DNA from 3 places in the Curtobacterium herbarum genome. Region 3 is predicted to be linked to each of the others. Evidence: predicted binding sites of a transcription regulator. Region 3 holds the regulator's gene; each other region holds the start of a gene.
What was found. Region 3 encodes HrcA, which represses chaperone genes, less so after heat shock. Its sites were predicted from a motif close to TTNGCACTCGNNNNNNNCGAGTGCNAA; they were not measured.
Positions count from the first base shown of each region.

Region 1: groES (co-chaperone GroES) is a predicted target of HrcA. The motif match lies at 2,189-2,215, and genes of this name have one in related genera.
Region 2: groL (chaperonin GroEL) is a predicted target of HrcA. The motif match lies at 1,755-1,781, and genes of this name have one in related genera.

Region 1 covers NZ_JAFBBT010000001.1:326,730-331,488, reverse strand. The annotation lists gene JOD51_RS01735 (ABC transporter substrate-binding protein) at 1-621, shown strand, start outside; gene rarD (EamA family transporter RarD) at 738-1,691, opposite strand; gene groES (co-chaperone GroES) at 1,798-2,094, opposite strand; gene JOD51_RS01720 (class I SAM-dependent methyltransferase) at 2,255-3,457, shown strand; gene JOD51_RS01715 (DUF4190 domain-containing protein) at 3,544-4,149, opposite strand; gene tsaD (tRNA (adenosine(37)-N6)-threonylcarbamoyltransferase complex transferase subunit TsaD) at 4,228-4,759, opposite strand, start outside.
Region 2 covers NZ_JAFBBT010000001.1:483,009-487,767, forward strand. The annotation lists gene JOD51_RS02400 (DUF2332 family protein) at 1-138, shown strand, start outside; gene JOD51_RS02405 (DUF3263 domain-containing protein) at 235-534, shown strand; gene JOD51_RS02410 (LytR C-terminal domain-containing protein) at 531-1,130, shown strand; gene JOD51_RS02415 (cold-shock protein) at 1,384-1,587, shown strand; gene groL (chaperonin GroEL) at 1,824-3,446, shown strand; gene JOD51_RS02425 (putative endonuclease domain-containing protein) at 3,807-4,658, shown strand.
Region 3 covers NZ_JAFBBT010000001.1:2,088,092-2,092,850, reverse strand. The annotation lists gene hemW (radical SAM family heme chaperone HemW) at 1-889, shown strand, start outside; gene JOD51_RS10030 (DUF4870 domain-containing protein) at 933-1,418, opposite strand; gene hrcA (heat-inducible transcriptional repressor HrcA) at 1,539-2,561, shown strand; gene dnaJ (molecular chaperone DnaJ) at 2,613-3,725, shown strand; gene JOD51_RS10015 (16S rRNA (uracil(1498)-N(3))-methyltransferase) at 3,725-4,489, shown strand; gene JOD51_RS10010 (histidine triad nucleotide-binding protein) at 4,567-4,759, shown strand, end outside.

The DNA of each region.
Region 1 (4,759 bases), 1.8 Mb from region 3:
TTCCCGCCCGGACAGACCACGTTCTCGTCCGAGGTGACCGCGGCACTCGCCACGAAGCCCGACGCGATCGTCGTCCTGGCCTTCGACGAGACGAAGTCGATCATCCCTGAGCTCGTCTCGCAGGGGAACAAGGCGAAGATCTACATGTCCGACGGCAACACCGCGGACTACTCGAAGGACTTCGACAAGGGCACCCTCGACGGCGCCCAGGGCACCATCCCCGGTGCCAGCCCGAAGGACGAGCTGAAGCAGCGTCTGGTCGAGTTCTACAAGAAGTCCTCCGGCAAGGACCTCGCCGACTTCTCGTACGCCGCTGAGTCCTACGACGCCACCACCCTCGCCGCCCTCGCCGCGGTGAAGGGCAAGGGCACCGACTCCGGCACCATCCAGGCCAACATGGCTGCGGTGTCCGGCGCCGACGGTGGCACCGAGTGCTCGACGTTCAAGGACTGCAAGGCCCTGCTGGACAGTGGCAAGGACATCCACTACACCGGCCCGTCCGGCATCGGCCCGTTCGACAAGAAGAACGACCCGTCGAGCGCCTACATCGGCATCTACAAGTTCGACAAGGACAACAAGCCGGTCTACCAGAGCGCCATCCAGGGCTCGGTCTCGAAGTAACCGCACCAGCACCACGACGGCCCCCGGGAGCACCAGCTCCCGGGGGCCGTTCGCGTGCCGCGGGGTCGGCCGAACGAGCAGGCGACGGACGGGAGGCCCGCCCCGCCCCCGTCAGCTCAGGCCGGCTCCGGCACGGGGTCGCGCCGGGCACTCCGCCGCGCAGCGGTGAACGAGTCGATCGTGAGCAGCACCAGCGCGAACCAGACCACACCGAAGCCGACCCACCGCGAGGGCGACATCGCCTCGTGCTGCACGAGCACCCCGACGAGCAGCTGCATCACGGGTGCGAGGTACTGCGTCAACCCGAGCGTCGACAGGCTGACCCGACGGGCCGAGGACGCGAACAGCAGCAGCGGCACCGCGGTCGCCGGCCCGGTCAGCACCGTGATCAGGACGTGCACCCCACCCTCGCCGGCGAAGGTCAGCCCGCCCGCGAGTCCGGTCACCCCGAGCACCACGAGCGCGCCGACCGCGATCGGCAGCAGCCACACGGTCTCGATCGTCAGCCCGCTCAGTGCGTCCACGGTCCCGCCGACGCGCTTCTTCACCAGACCGTAGAGCCCGAACGAGAACGCCAGCGCCAGGGAGATCCACGGCATCCGCCCGTACCCGACCGCGATGACGACGACCGCGACGACACTGATGCCGACCGCGATCCACTGCAGCGGCCGCAGGCGTTCGCGGAGCACCACGATGCCCAGGGCGATGGTCACGAGCGGGTTGATGAAGTACCCGAGCGCGGCCTCGACGGTGTGGCCGGTGGTCGTCGCAGCGACGTACACGGTCCAGTTCACCAGGATGAGTCCGGCGGCGATGCCCATGATCCCCATCACCCGGGGCTGCACGAGCAGGGCACGGGTCCGCAGCCACGAGCGGGTGGCGAGGATCGCGACGGCGCAGAACACCAGGCCGAAGACGATCCGCCACGACACGATCTCGAACGCGCCGGCGGGGGCCATCGCGGCGAAGAGCAGGGGCATCAGGCCCCAGAGTCCGTAGGCGACGAGCGCCTGCACGACGCCGACGGATGCCTCGCTGCGCGCCGGGCGCGTGGGACTCGGTTCACTCACGGAACCATCCTAGGAACGCGAGCCGACGTCGGGTGCTGGGGCGGGCCTCCCGGCAGACGACGAACGCCCCGCCGGCCAGGCCGACGGGGCGTTCGTGGAGCAGGTGTCAGTGCTCGATGACCGCGAGGACGTCGCGGGCGGAGAGGACCAGCAGGTCCTCGCCCGAGTACTTGACCTCGGTGCCGCCGTACTTCGAGTAGATGACCTTGTCGCCGACGGCGACGTCGAGCGGCACGCGGTTGCCGTTGTCGTCGATGCGACCCGGGCCCACGGCGACGACCTCGCCCTCCTGGGGCTTCTCCTTCGCGGTGTCCGGGATGACCAGACCGGACGCGGTGGTCTGCTCCGCCTCCACCTGTCGGATGACGATGCGATCTTCGAGCGGCTTGATGCTGACGGCCACGGTGACCTCTTCTTTCTCGGTACGTGTTCGGTACTGACGAAAACCGGGTTGGCACTTCCCTCGGGAGAGTGCCAACCCCAACTGTAGGACGTCACTGGCACTCGGTCAATCCGAGTGCCAGTGCGCCGCGGCCGTGTCCGCCGCCTGGGAGGATCGGGGCATGGACGCCGCCGAACTCACCCAGCTGCTGACCCCGGCCGGGATGGACCTGCTCGACCGTACGCCCTCGGTCTCCGACGGCGGCGAGATCGTCCGGGTCGTGTCCCGGCTGCGGGCCGAGGGCCACGACCCGGCCCTGGTGGCGGCTGTCCTCACCCAGGCGAAGCTGCGACAGAAGGCCCGCGGCAAGTTCGGCGACTTCGCCGCGCGCATGCTCTTCACCGAGGCGGGGCTCGAGCAGGCCACCCGGCTGCAGGTCGCCGCGCAGCACGCCGGGCGGTTCGCGGCCGCTGGCCTGGGGCGGGTCGCGGACCTCGGCTGCGGGATCGGCGGGGACGCCCTCGCGATGGCGGCGCTCGACCTCGACGTCACGGCGGTCGACCGCGACGAGGTGACGGCGGCCGTCGCGACGCACAACCTGGCGCCGTGGCCGAACGCCCGGGTCGCCCTCGGCGACGCCGCCTCGTTCGACCTGTCCACCGTCGACGGGGTGTGGATGGACCCGGCCCGGCGGACGAGCGGGCACTCGGACACCCGGCGCCTGGCCGATCCCGACGACTGGTCGCCGTCGCTCGACACCGTGTTCGCGGCGGCCACGACGACCCCGACCGGCGTGAAGCTCGGGCCCGGCATCGACCGCGACCTGATCCCGGACACCGCCGAGGCGCAGTGGACCTCCGTCGACCGGGAGGTCGTCGAACTCGCCCTGTGGTTCGGCCCGCTCGCCCGCCCCGGGATCCGCCGTGCCGCGACCGTCGTCGGCCCGCACGGCATCGCCGAGCTGACCGGCGCAGCCGACGCCGAGGACGTCGAGGTCGGACCACTCAGTGGCTACCTCTACGAGCCCGACGGCGCCGTGATCCGCGCGCGGCTGGTCGGGGACCTCGCCCGTTCGATCGACGGCCGGATGCTCTCCGAGGGCATCGCGTACGTCAGCTCGGACCGGGCCGTCGTCACCCCGTTCGCGCAGGGGTTCCGCGTGCTCGACACGATGCCGCTCGACGTCAAGCGGCTGGCCGCACGCCTGGCCGCGGACGACATCGGCACGGTGGAGATCAAGAAGCGCGGGGTCGACGTGGACCCGGCCGAGTTCCGCAAGCGGTTGCGTCTGCGGGGCCGCGGTCGCGTCACGCTCGTGCTCACCCGACTGGAGGGACGACACACCGCCGTCCTGTGCGAGCGCCTCACCGACGTGGCCGGCTGAGCGACCGGGTACGGCCAGGGTCAGGCGGCGCGGTCGCGGTCCGGCGACCGCGGTCAGGCGGCGCGGTCGCGGTCAGGCGGGCGCGGTCAGCCGACGAGCGCGGCGCTCCCGCCGCCCGTGCCGTCCCAGCCGCTGACCCCAGACTGGTCGATCGTCGACGCGACGACGATGATCACGACGACCAGGAGGATGAAGAGCCCGGTCAGGATCCACCCGCCGATGATGCCCGCGAGTGCCAGGCCACGACCCTGTTCCCCGGTCTGCTTGATGCGACCGAGGGCGACGTGACCCATGATCGCGCCGGCCGGGCTCGTCAGGATCAGGAGCGGACCGAGGACGACGCCGCCGAGGGCGAAGATGATCGACAGGATCGCCAGGGTGCTGGTCTTCTGCGGGGCGTACGGGTTGTGGGTACTGGCACGGTACGGGTCGGCGGCGGCGTACTGCGGCGCAGCGTACGGGTTCTGCTGGGCGTACGGGTTCTGCTTTGCGTAGGGGTCGGGTGTGCCGTACGGGTTCTGCTGACCGGCGCCGTACTGCCCGGGCTGGCCGTACTGCTGCGGCTGACCGTACTGCTGGGGCTGCCCGTACTGCCCCGGCTGCTGCCATCCCTGGCCCTGCTGCCCGTCTGGGCCCGGCTGCGCCTGCCGGGACGTCTCGTCCGGCTTCGATCGGTCGTTCAGATCGGACACGTGGCACCCTCCTGGCGACCACTCGATCACCGGGGCCGATCCTCCCACACGGGTCCCTGAGCGGTTCGGGAGACCGGCTCAGACCTGGACGGTCGTCACCGGCAGGGTGGAGTCCGCCGCGATGCCGAGGTCGCTCGGCGCGTGCCCCTCGGCGACGAGCCGGGCCCCGACGGCCGCGATCATCGCCCCGTTGTCCGTGCACAGGTCGAACGGCGGGATCCGCAGGGCCACACCGGCCGCGGCGCAGCGTTCCTCGGCGACCTGTCGCAGTCGGGCGTTCGCGACCACCCCACCGCCCAGGAGCAGTCGGTCGACACCGGTGTCCCGGCAGGCGTTGAGGGCCTTGGTGAGGAGCACGTCGACCACGGCCTCCCGGAAGCTCGCGGCGACGTCGGCGACCGGGACCTCGCGGCCCTCGTCGCGGCACCGCTCGACCCAGCGGGCGACGGCGGTCTTCAGCCCGGAGAACGAGAAGTCGTACCGGTGCGCCGCCATGTCCTTCGGCAGGGTCAGCCCGCGCGGGAACCGGATCGCGGTGGGGTCGCCGTCCGCTGCGGCCCGGTCGATCTGGGGCCCGCCGGGGTAGGGCAGGCCCAGGAGCCGGGCGACC
Region 2 (4,759 bases), 1.6 Mb from region 3:
GTCGCCGCGACGCTGCCGGCGGACGTCGAGGCCGCCGATCCGGACGCGTTCGCGACGCTGTCCCTCGACGGCCGGGCGCTCGCCGTGTCCGACGCGTTCGGCACCCGGGTCCGGTGGTTCGGCCGCGCGCTGGGCTGAGCGGGTTCCGCGACAGTCCAGCGCCGTGTCAGGGTCGACCTGCCGAGCGCCCCTACGATGTGCGAGACCTGCAACCCGCCCGCGATCGGAACCAGTGTGACCGCCCTCCCCACCGACGAGCTCACCGAGCTCGCCAAGCACGTGCTCGCGTTCGAGCACGAGCGGGCACGGCACGACCGGACGAAGGAAGCGGAGATCCGCGTCGAGTTCGACATGTCGCCGACGCGGTACTACCAGGTGCTGAACCGGGTGATCGACTCGCCGGCGGCCCTGGCGTACGACCCGCAGCTGGTGACCCGGCTGCAGCGTCTCCGCCGGGCCCGGACCAGTGCCCGTGCCGCCCGCAGTTTCGTCGCGCCCCCGGCCGACCACGAAGGACGTGAAGAGGAACGATGACGAGATTCCCGCGAGACCGGTTCGACGACGTCACCGACGGCCCACGCGTCGGCGCGCACCGCGGTGCCGCCCGTCGGGGTGGCGGGTGGGTCGTGTTCGCCTGGGCAGCACTCGCGACGGGTGTCCTGGTCGGCGCCGGTGTGCTCGTGCTCGCGCTCGCCAACGGCAGCGTGCAGTTCACCGAGGGCAGCGGTGGGGCCTCGTCGGCACCGTCCTCCTCGGCGAGCTCGACCCCGACCAGCGGTGCGTCGGCCGGTTCGGAGCCGTCGGACCAGGCCTCCACCGCGGCACCGGCGGCGGGTGGGTCCCCGACCGACCAGGGGTCGACCACCCTCGTCGTGCTGAACGGGACCTCGACGACGGGGCTCGCCGCGAACGCCTCGTCGAAGCTCACCGGCGCCGGGTGGAAGGTGACGTCCACGGGCGACGCCGGTACCACCGGGTCGACGCAGACCATCGTCTACTACCAGCAGGCGTCACAGGCAGCGGTCGCCCAGGGCATCGCGAAGTCGCTCGGGACCTCCGCGGTGCAGCAGTCGTCGGCCTTCCCGAACGCCGACGTCTCGGTCGTCCTCGGCGCTGACTTCACCGGCTGAGCCCGCTGTTCCGGGGTCCTGTGTTTCCGGCAGGTTGCGGATCGTGGCTCGCCGCGTGAAATAGGTGTCACACCCCTTGCCGAAATCGTGACACTCGGTCAGAGTCACCAGTGGTCACCCCGTGATCGCGACATGTCCTCACTTCAGAGGCGGTGCCGCGTGATCGGGAGAGGCGACACGGCCTCGGACCCGACGGATGCCATTTGCGATGGCGCCGTCGTTCGCACCAGCAGTACCGCAGGGAGCAAGGAACATGGCCAACGGAACCGTGAAGTGGTTCAACGCCGAGAAGGGCTTCGGCTTCATCACCGTGGATGGAGGGGGCCAGGACGTGTTCGTGCACTACTCGGCCATCGACATGAACGGCTACAAGGTCCTCGAGGAGGGCCAGGCGGTGACGTTCGACGTCGGGACCGGGTCGAAGGGCCCGCAGGCCGAGTCGGTCCGCCCCGCCTGAGTCGCAGAACCGCTCACGAACGCGTCGTCCCTCCGGGGGCGACGCGTTCGTCGTGTCGGCGCAGCCGTCGTGTCCGGCGGGGCGCTCGGATCGTGGGCCGACCTGGGGAAGCGGGGCGAGCCTCCCGACTGTGTTGCACTCTCGGGTGGCGAGTGCCAGAATCGGGCTTGGCACTCGGTCACACTGAGTGCCAGAACGACCCCGATGACGACGTCCGGGAGGGACGAAGAACTCACATGGCAAAGATCATTGCTTTCAACGAAGAGGCCCGACGCGGCCTCGAGCGCGGCCTCAACCAGCTGGCCGACGCCGTGAAGGTGACGCTCGGCCCGCGCGGCCGCAACGTCGTCCTCGAGAAGAAGTGGGGCGCCCCCACGATCACGAACGACGGTGTCTCCATCGCCAAGGAGATCGAGCTCGACGACCCGTACGAGAAGATCGGTGCGGAGCTCGTCAAGGAGGTCGCCAAGAAGACCGACGACGTCGCCGGTGACGGCACGACCACCGCAACGGTGCTCGCCCAGGCGCTCGTCCGTGAAGGCCTGCGCAACGTCGCAGCCGGCGCCGACCCCATCTCCCTGAAGCGCGGCATCGAGAAGGCCGTCGCGGCCGTCTCCGAGCAGCTGCTCGCCGACGCCAAGGAGATCGAGACCAAGGACCAGATCGCCGCCACCGCGTCGATCTCGGCCGCTGACCCGACCATCGGCGCGCTCATCGCCGAGGCCATCGACAAGGTCGGCAAGGAAGGTGTCGTCACCGTCGAGGAGTCGAACACCTTCGGCACCGAGCTCGAGCTGACCGAGGGCATGCGCTTCGACAAGGGCTACCTGTCGCAGTACTTCGTGACCGATCCCGAGCGTCAGGAAGCCGTCTTCGAAGACGCGTACGTCCTGATCGTCAACTCGAAGATCTCGAACATCAAGGACCTCCTGCCGGTCGTCGACAAGGTGATCCAGGCGGGCAAGCAGCTCCTGATCATCGCCGAGGACGTCGACGGCGAGGCCCTGGCCACGCTCGTCGTGAACAAGATCCGCGGCATCTTCAAGTCCGTCGCCGTCAAGGCCCCGGGCTTCGGCGACCGTCGCAAGGCCATGCTGCAGGACATCGCGATCCTCACCGGTGGCCAGGTCATCTCGGAAGAGGTCGGCCTCAAGCTCGAGAACGCGACGCTCGACCTCCTCGGTCGTGCCCGCAAGGTCGTCATCACCAAGGACGAGACGACCATCGTCGAGGGTGCCGGCGACGCTGAGCAGATCGCCGGCCGCGTCCGTCAGATCCGCTCCGAGATCGAGGCGACCGACTCCGACTACGACCGCGAGAAGCTCCAGGAGCGCCTCGCGAAGCTCGCCGGTGGCGTCGCCGTCATCAAGGCGGGTGCCGCGACCGAGGTCGAGCTCAAGGAGCGCAAGCACCGCATCGAGGACGCCGTCCGCAACGCGAAGGCTGCCGTCGAAGAGGGCATCGTCGCCGGTGGTGGCGTCGCCCTCATCCAGGCCGGCAAGGTCGCGCTCGACGGTCTCTCGCTCGAGGGCGACGAGGCGACCGGCGCGAACATCGTCCGCGTCGCCATCGACGCACCGCTCAAGCAGATCGCGCTCAACGCCGGTCTCGAGCCGGGTGTCGTCGCTGCTCGGGTCCGCGAGCTCGAGTCCGGTTGGGGCCTCAACGCCGCGACCGGTGAGTACGTCGACCTGATCGCCGCGGGCATCATCGACCCCGCCAAGGTCACGCGCTCGGCGCTGCAGAACGCCGCGTCGATCGCCGGTCTGTTCCTCACGACCGAGGCCGTCGTGGCCGACAAGCCGGAGAAGAACCCGGCCATGCCGGCCGGCGACCCCACAGGTGGCATGGACTTCTAGTCCGGACCTGCTCGGCACGGGCCCTCGTACGCTTCGCGTGCGGGGGCCCTTCCGCGTGCGCGGGCCGGGCCGGCGGGCGGGCTGGTGCTCGGCGGCCCGCCGACCGGTCACGACTCCCCGCTCACCTCCGCCGAGCGGTCAGGAAACGTCGTTCTCCACCCGCCAGAGCGACGCTTCGTGACCGGTCGGCGACGTGCGCTCGGGCGCGTACGGGGCTGGCTCGTCCCGCACTGGAGGCGCGGCAACCGTCGTTCTCCACAGATGCGTCAACGACTGCGCGCGCCCCACACGCGTGTCCGAAGCTCGGGGATGCGCACACCACGACCCCTTCCCGATCCGTGGCACGAACGACCGTTCCGGGTGCGGGACGCCGTCGACGCCGGCATCACCGCCGAGCGACTGCGTCGACGGGACCTCGACATCCCAGTCCACGGCGTCCGCGACCGAGCCGGACGACGAGGTTTCTCGGAGTTCGTCGCCGCCGTCGCGCTCGTCATGGCTCCCGACCAGTTCTTCAGCCACACCACTGCGGCCCGGCTCTGGGGTGCACCACTCCCGCGGGCCGCGCAGGACGGCGAGGTGCACGTCTCGACGATCGGGGATGGCGTCCGTATGCGACGGCCCGGCGTGGTCAGCCACCGGATCGCCGAACCGGTCCTGGTCGAACTCGACGGCCGGAGACTGTCGAGTCCAGCGGACACGTGGTTCCAGTGCGCGGGACTGCTCGGGGTCGGAGCCCTCGTGGCGGTGGGGGACCACGTCGTCGGGAGGAGCCAGCTCGCGACCATCGACGATCTGCGGGCGGCCGTCGTGCCGGGTGCTCGACATGTCGTCAGGGCTCGTGCCGCGCTCGAACTCGTCCGGGTGGGCTCCGAATCGGCGATGGAGACCTGGTGGCGGTTGGCGGTCGTCGAGGCGGGGTTCGACGAGCCGGAGCTGAACGTCGACGTCCACGACGACGCGGGGCGGTTCCTCGGCCGCGTCGACATGGCGTGGCCGGACCACCGGATCGCGCTCGAGTACGACGGCGACCACCATCGTGAGCGCGACGTCTTCCGACACGACCAGCAGCGAGACAACGGTTTCGCCGTGAACGACTGGCTCGTGGTGCACGCCACCGCGGCCGATCGTGCCCGGCCGACGGTCCTCTTCCAGCGCCTCCGTCAGGCCTTCGCCCGTCGACTGGTCACAGGTCGTCGGATGGCGGTGTGACGGAGCCGGTGCGGGCCTCCCGTCACGAGTAGCGGGAGGGCTGCGACGCGCCGTCAGCTCTTCGCCGAGTGGTCACGGACTGTCGCTCTCGCCGACGGAGA
Region 3 (4,759 bases):
GGCGATCGACGACACGTGGGGGATCGTGCCCGGTGCCGAGGTCACGACCGAGGCGAACCCGGACTCCGTCGACGCGGACTCGATCGCGACGCTGCAGCGCGCCGGCTTCACCCGGATGAGCTACGGCATGCAGTCCGCGGTGCCGCACGTGCTCGCGACCCTCGACCGCACGCACGACCCCGAGCGGGTGCCGGTCGTGGTGGACCTGGCGAAGCAGCAGGGCCTCGACGTCAGCCTCGACCTCATCTACTCGACGCCGGGGGAGTCGCTCGACGACTGGCGCACCTCGCTCGACGCGGCCATCGCCTGCGCCCCGGACCACGTGTCGGCGTACTCGCTGATCGTCGAGGACGGCACCGCGATGGGCCGGGCCGTCGCACGCGGCGAACTGCCCGCGCCGGACGACGACCTGGCTGCCGACATGTACGAGCTCGCCGACCAGGTGCTCGGCGACGCCGGCTACGACTGGTACGAGGTCTCGAACTGGTCGCGCGGCCCCGAGCACGCCAGCCGGCACAACCTGTCCTACTGGAAGGGCCACGACTGGTGGGGCATCGGCCCGGGCGCACACTCGGCCGTCGCCGGCACCCGCTGGTGGAACGTCAAGCACCCGGCCGCCTACGCGGGCAAGGTGCTGCAGGACGTGTCCCCGGCCGCGGGCCGCGAGACCCTGGACGACGAGACCCGGTACGTCGAGCGGGTCCTGCTCGCGGCGCGGGTCCGCGGTGAGCTGCGGATCGACGAGCTCCGCCGGGAGGCGCGTGGCCGCGTCGCCGGCCTCATCGCACGTGGTCTCGTGGACGGGCGGGCGGCGCTGGGCGGGACGCTCGAGCTGACGCTGTCCGGACGGCTGCTCGCCGACGCCGTGGTGCGCGACCTGCTCGACTGAGCGGACGGCGCCGCGTGCACGTGGTCGCTGGGGCGCGCGTTCGCTACTGCTTGATGAACTCGATCGCGAGCGGGTAGCGGTAGAACTGCCCCTGGTTCGCGGCGAGGGCGGCCAGGATGCCGAAGACGATCGAGACGATGCCGGCGGCCGTGATGACGAGGAAGCCGATGCCGAGCACCGACGTCAGGATCCCGGCGAAGTAGGCGATGGCCATCGTGATGTGGAAGTTCAGCGCCACCCGGGTGTGCTCCCGGACGAACTGCCCGCGGTCACGCAGCACGAAGAAGGCGATGACGGGCACCAGGACGTTCGAGAAGATGCCGCCGACGTGCGTCAGGGTCGCCCAGAGCCGCTGGTCCTCCGGGGTCATCGGCTGCGGGGGCCGGTAGCCGGCGGGGTACTGGTCCCCGGGCTGCTGGCCGCCGCCGTACTGCCCACCGCCGTACTGCCCGCCCGCCTTGCCGCCGGCGGGCTGCCCGCCGCCCGGGTACTGGTCGCCGGGTCCGCCGGGTCCGTGTCCGTCGCTCATGCCCGCAGCGTACCGAGACGCCCGTGGAGAAGTCCCGTCCGGTCGGCGGTCAGGCGTAGGATCAGCACTCGGCATGTGAGAGTGCCAGCCGGTGCGGAACGACAGGAGCGGAGGGAACCGATGGTCAGCGAACGGAGCCTCGAGGTCCTCAAGGCCATCGTGCGTGACTACGTCGCCTCGCGCGAACCCGTCGGCTCGAAGACCATCGTCGACCGGCACGCCTTCGGGGTCAGCGCCGCGACGATCCGCAACGACATGGCCCAGCTCGAGGACGAGCAGCTCATCATCGCCCCGCACACCTCGTCCGGCCGGGTCCCCACCGACAAGGGCTACCGGGTGTTCGTCGACCACCTGGCCGCCGCCCGCCCGCTCTCCGGCGCACAGCGTCAGGCGATCGAGACGTTCCTGGGCGCCTCGAACGACCTCGACGACGTCCTCACCCGCACCGTCCGGCTGCTCAGCCAGCTGACGAACCAGGTGGCCCTCGTGCAGTACCCGACGATGGGGCACGCCCGGGTCCAGCACGTCGAGCTCGTCCGGCTCGCCGACACCCGGTTGATGGTGGTCCTCATCACGGACACCGCCCGGGTCGAGCAGCGCGTCATCGAGACGGACGTGCCCTTCGACGAGTCCGCGCTCGCCGAACTCCGCACCCTGGTCAACGGCGCGACCGTCGGGCTCCCGCTGCAGGACGCCCCGCCGGCGCTCCGCGCGATCCCCGGCCAGCTCCGGCCCGCGGTCCAGCCGCTCGCCGGTGTCGTGGTCGCCAGCCTGGTCGAACAGGTCGCCGCCAACCGGCAGGACCGCCTGCTGATGGCGGGCGCCGCGAACCTGGCGAAGAGCGAGCAGGACTTCTCCGGCGGGCTCTTCCCCGTGCTCGAGGCGATCGAGGAACAGGTCACCCTGCTCCGGTTGTTCGGCGAGATGCAGGTCGACGACATCGCCGTGGCGGCGAGCATCGGGCGTGAGAACGCCGAGTACGGTCTCGACGCCACGAGCATCGTCGCCGGCGGCTACCTGGCCGCCCGCGGTGAGATCGCCCGACTGGGCGTCCTCGGTCCGACCAGGATGGACTACGGCACGAACATGGCCGCCGTCCGAGCGGTCGCCCGTTACCTGTCCCGGCTGCTCGGCGAGAACTGATCGCCGGACGCCCCTCCCACCCCGTCCACCCACGCACCCCCTGAGGAACACTTGGCAGACCACTACGACGTCCTCGGCGTCCCGCGCGACGCCTCCGACGCCGACATCAAGAAGGCGTACCGGCGGCTCGCCCGCGAACTGCACCCGGACGTGAACCCGAGTCCCGACGCCGCAGAACGCTTCAAGGACGTCACGCACGCGTACGACGTCCTGAGTGACCCCGAGCAGCGCCGCCGCTTCGACGCCGGCCCCCAGGACGGCGGGTTCGGCGCCGGTGCCGGCGGGTTCAGCGACATCTTCGACGCCTTCTTCGGTGGCGGCGGTGGTGGCGGCGGCCGGGGGACCGGTCCGCGCAGCCGTGCCGAGCGCGGTGGCGACGCCCTGCTCCGACTCGAGGTCGACCTGGACGAGGTCGTCTTCGGCACGCACAAGGACCTCGAGGTCGACACCGCGGTGCTCTGCGACACGTGCGCCGGTTCCTGCTGCGCCCCCGGCACGAGCCCGCAGACGTGCGACATCTGCGGTGGGACCGGCCACATCCAGCGCCAGGTCCGCTCGCTCCTCGGCAACGTCGTGACGAGCGCCCCCTGTGGCACCTGCCGCGGCTACGGCACCGTCATCCCGAACCCGTGCCCGACCTGCCAGGGCCAGGGCCGCGTCCGCGCCCGTCGCACCGTGCCGGTCGACGTGCCCGCCGGCGTCGACTCGGGCCTCCGCCTGCAGATGCCCGGTCAGGGCGAGGTCGGCCCCGCCGGTGGCCCCGCCGGCGACCTGTACCTCGAGGTCCGCGTCCGGCACCACGACGTCTTCAGCCGCGACGGCGACGACCTGCTCGCCACGCTCGAGGTCCCGATGACCGACGCGATCCTCGGTGCCACGACGACGATCGACGGTCTCGACGGACCGGTGGAGCTCGAACTCCGCCCGGGCGTGCAGAGCGCCGACGTGCTCGTCATCAAGGACCGCGGCGTCACGAAGCTCCGTGGCTCCGGCCGAGGGGACCTCAAGGTCGGCATCCAGGTCGTCACGCCGAGCAAGCTCTCGCACAAGGAACGGCAGCTGGTCGAACAGCTCGCGAAGTCGCACAAGGCCGGCTCCCCGCAGCTGTCCCGCTTCCAGCAGGGCATGTTCGGCAAGATCCGCGACCGGTTCTTCAACTTCTGATGGCCTCGCTCTACCTCGTCGACACCCTCGACGACGTCACGGTGGGCGGCCAGGTGGCGCTCGACGGCGCCGAGGGTCGCCACGCCGTGACGGTGTCGCGGGTGCGTGTCGGCGAGCAGCTCCGGCTCTCGGACGGCCGCGGCACGGTCGTCGCCGGCACGGTCGCGACGGTGGGCAAGGACTCGCTCCTGCTCACGGTCGCGTCGGTCGGCGTCGAACCGGCGCCGCGACCCGCGCTGACCCTCGTGCAGGCGCTCGCCAAGGGCGGCCGTGACGAGATGGCCGTGCAGGCCGCGACCGAGATCGGTGTCGACCGGGTCGTGCCGTGGTCTGCGGCGCGCAGCGTGTCGCGCTGGGACGGCCCGAAGGTCGAGAAGGGTCGCGCCCGATGGGCGGCGATCGCGCAGGAGGCCGCGAAGCAGGCCGTGCGCGCCCGGGTCCCCGAGGTGGTCGCCCCGGTGACGACGGCCCAGCTCGCCGGCGGTGCGGGTGCGGCGGCGACGGAGGACGGCCGGGAGGCACGCCGCCAGCTGGTCCTGCTGGAACCGACCGCCTCGGTGCGGCTCGCCACCTGGGAGCCGCCGACCGACGTCGACGAGATCGCCCTGGTGGTCGGACCGGAGGGCGGCATCGAGCCGTCCGAGCTCGAGCGGCTCGAAGCGGCCGGCGCGGTCCGGGTCCGACTCGGCGACACCGTGCTCCGGACCTCGACCGCGGGCCCGGCTGCGCTGGCCGTCCTGCAGTCGCGGCTCGGACGCTGGTGAGCCGGTCCGGCGTGGATCGGAGCACCGGGGGACACCGGGACGGCGCGGCGTCGGTCGCGCGTTCTACGATGGTGCCCATGACCAGCACCGAGCCCAGCGTCTTCACGAAGATCGTCGCGCGCGAGATCCCGGCGACCATCGTCGCCGAGGACGACCGCGTCATCGCGTTCGAGGACATCGCCCCGAAGGCCCCCGTGCACGTGCTGGTCGTGCCGAAGACCCCGGCGTACGCGAACGTCGGTGAGCTCGCAGCAGCCGACCCCGACCTGC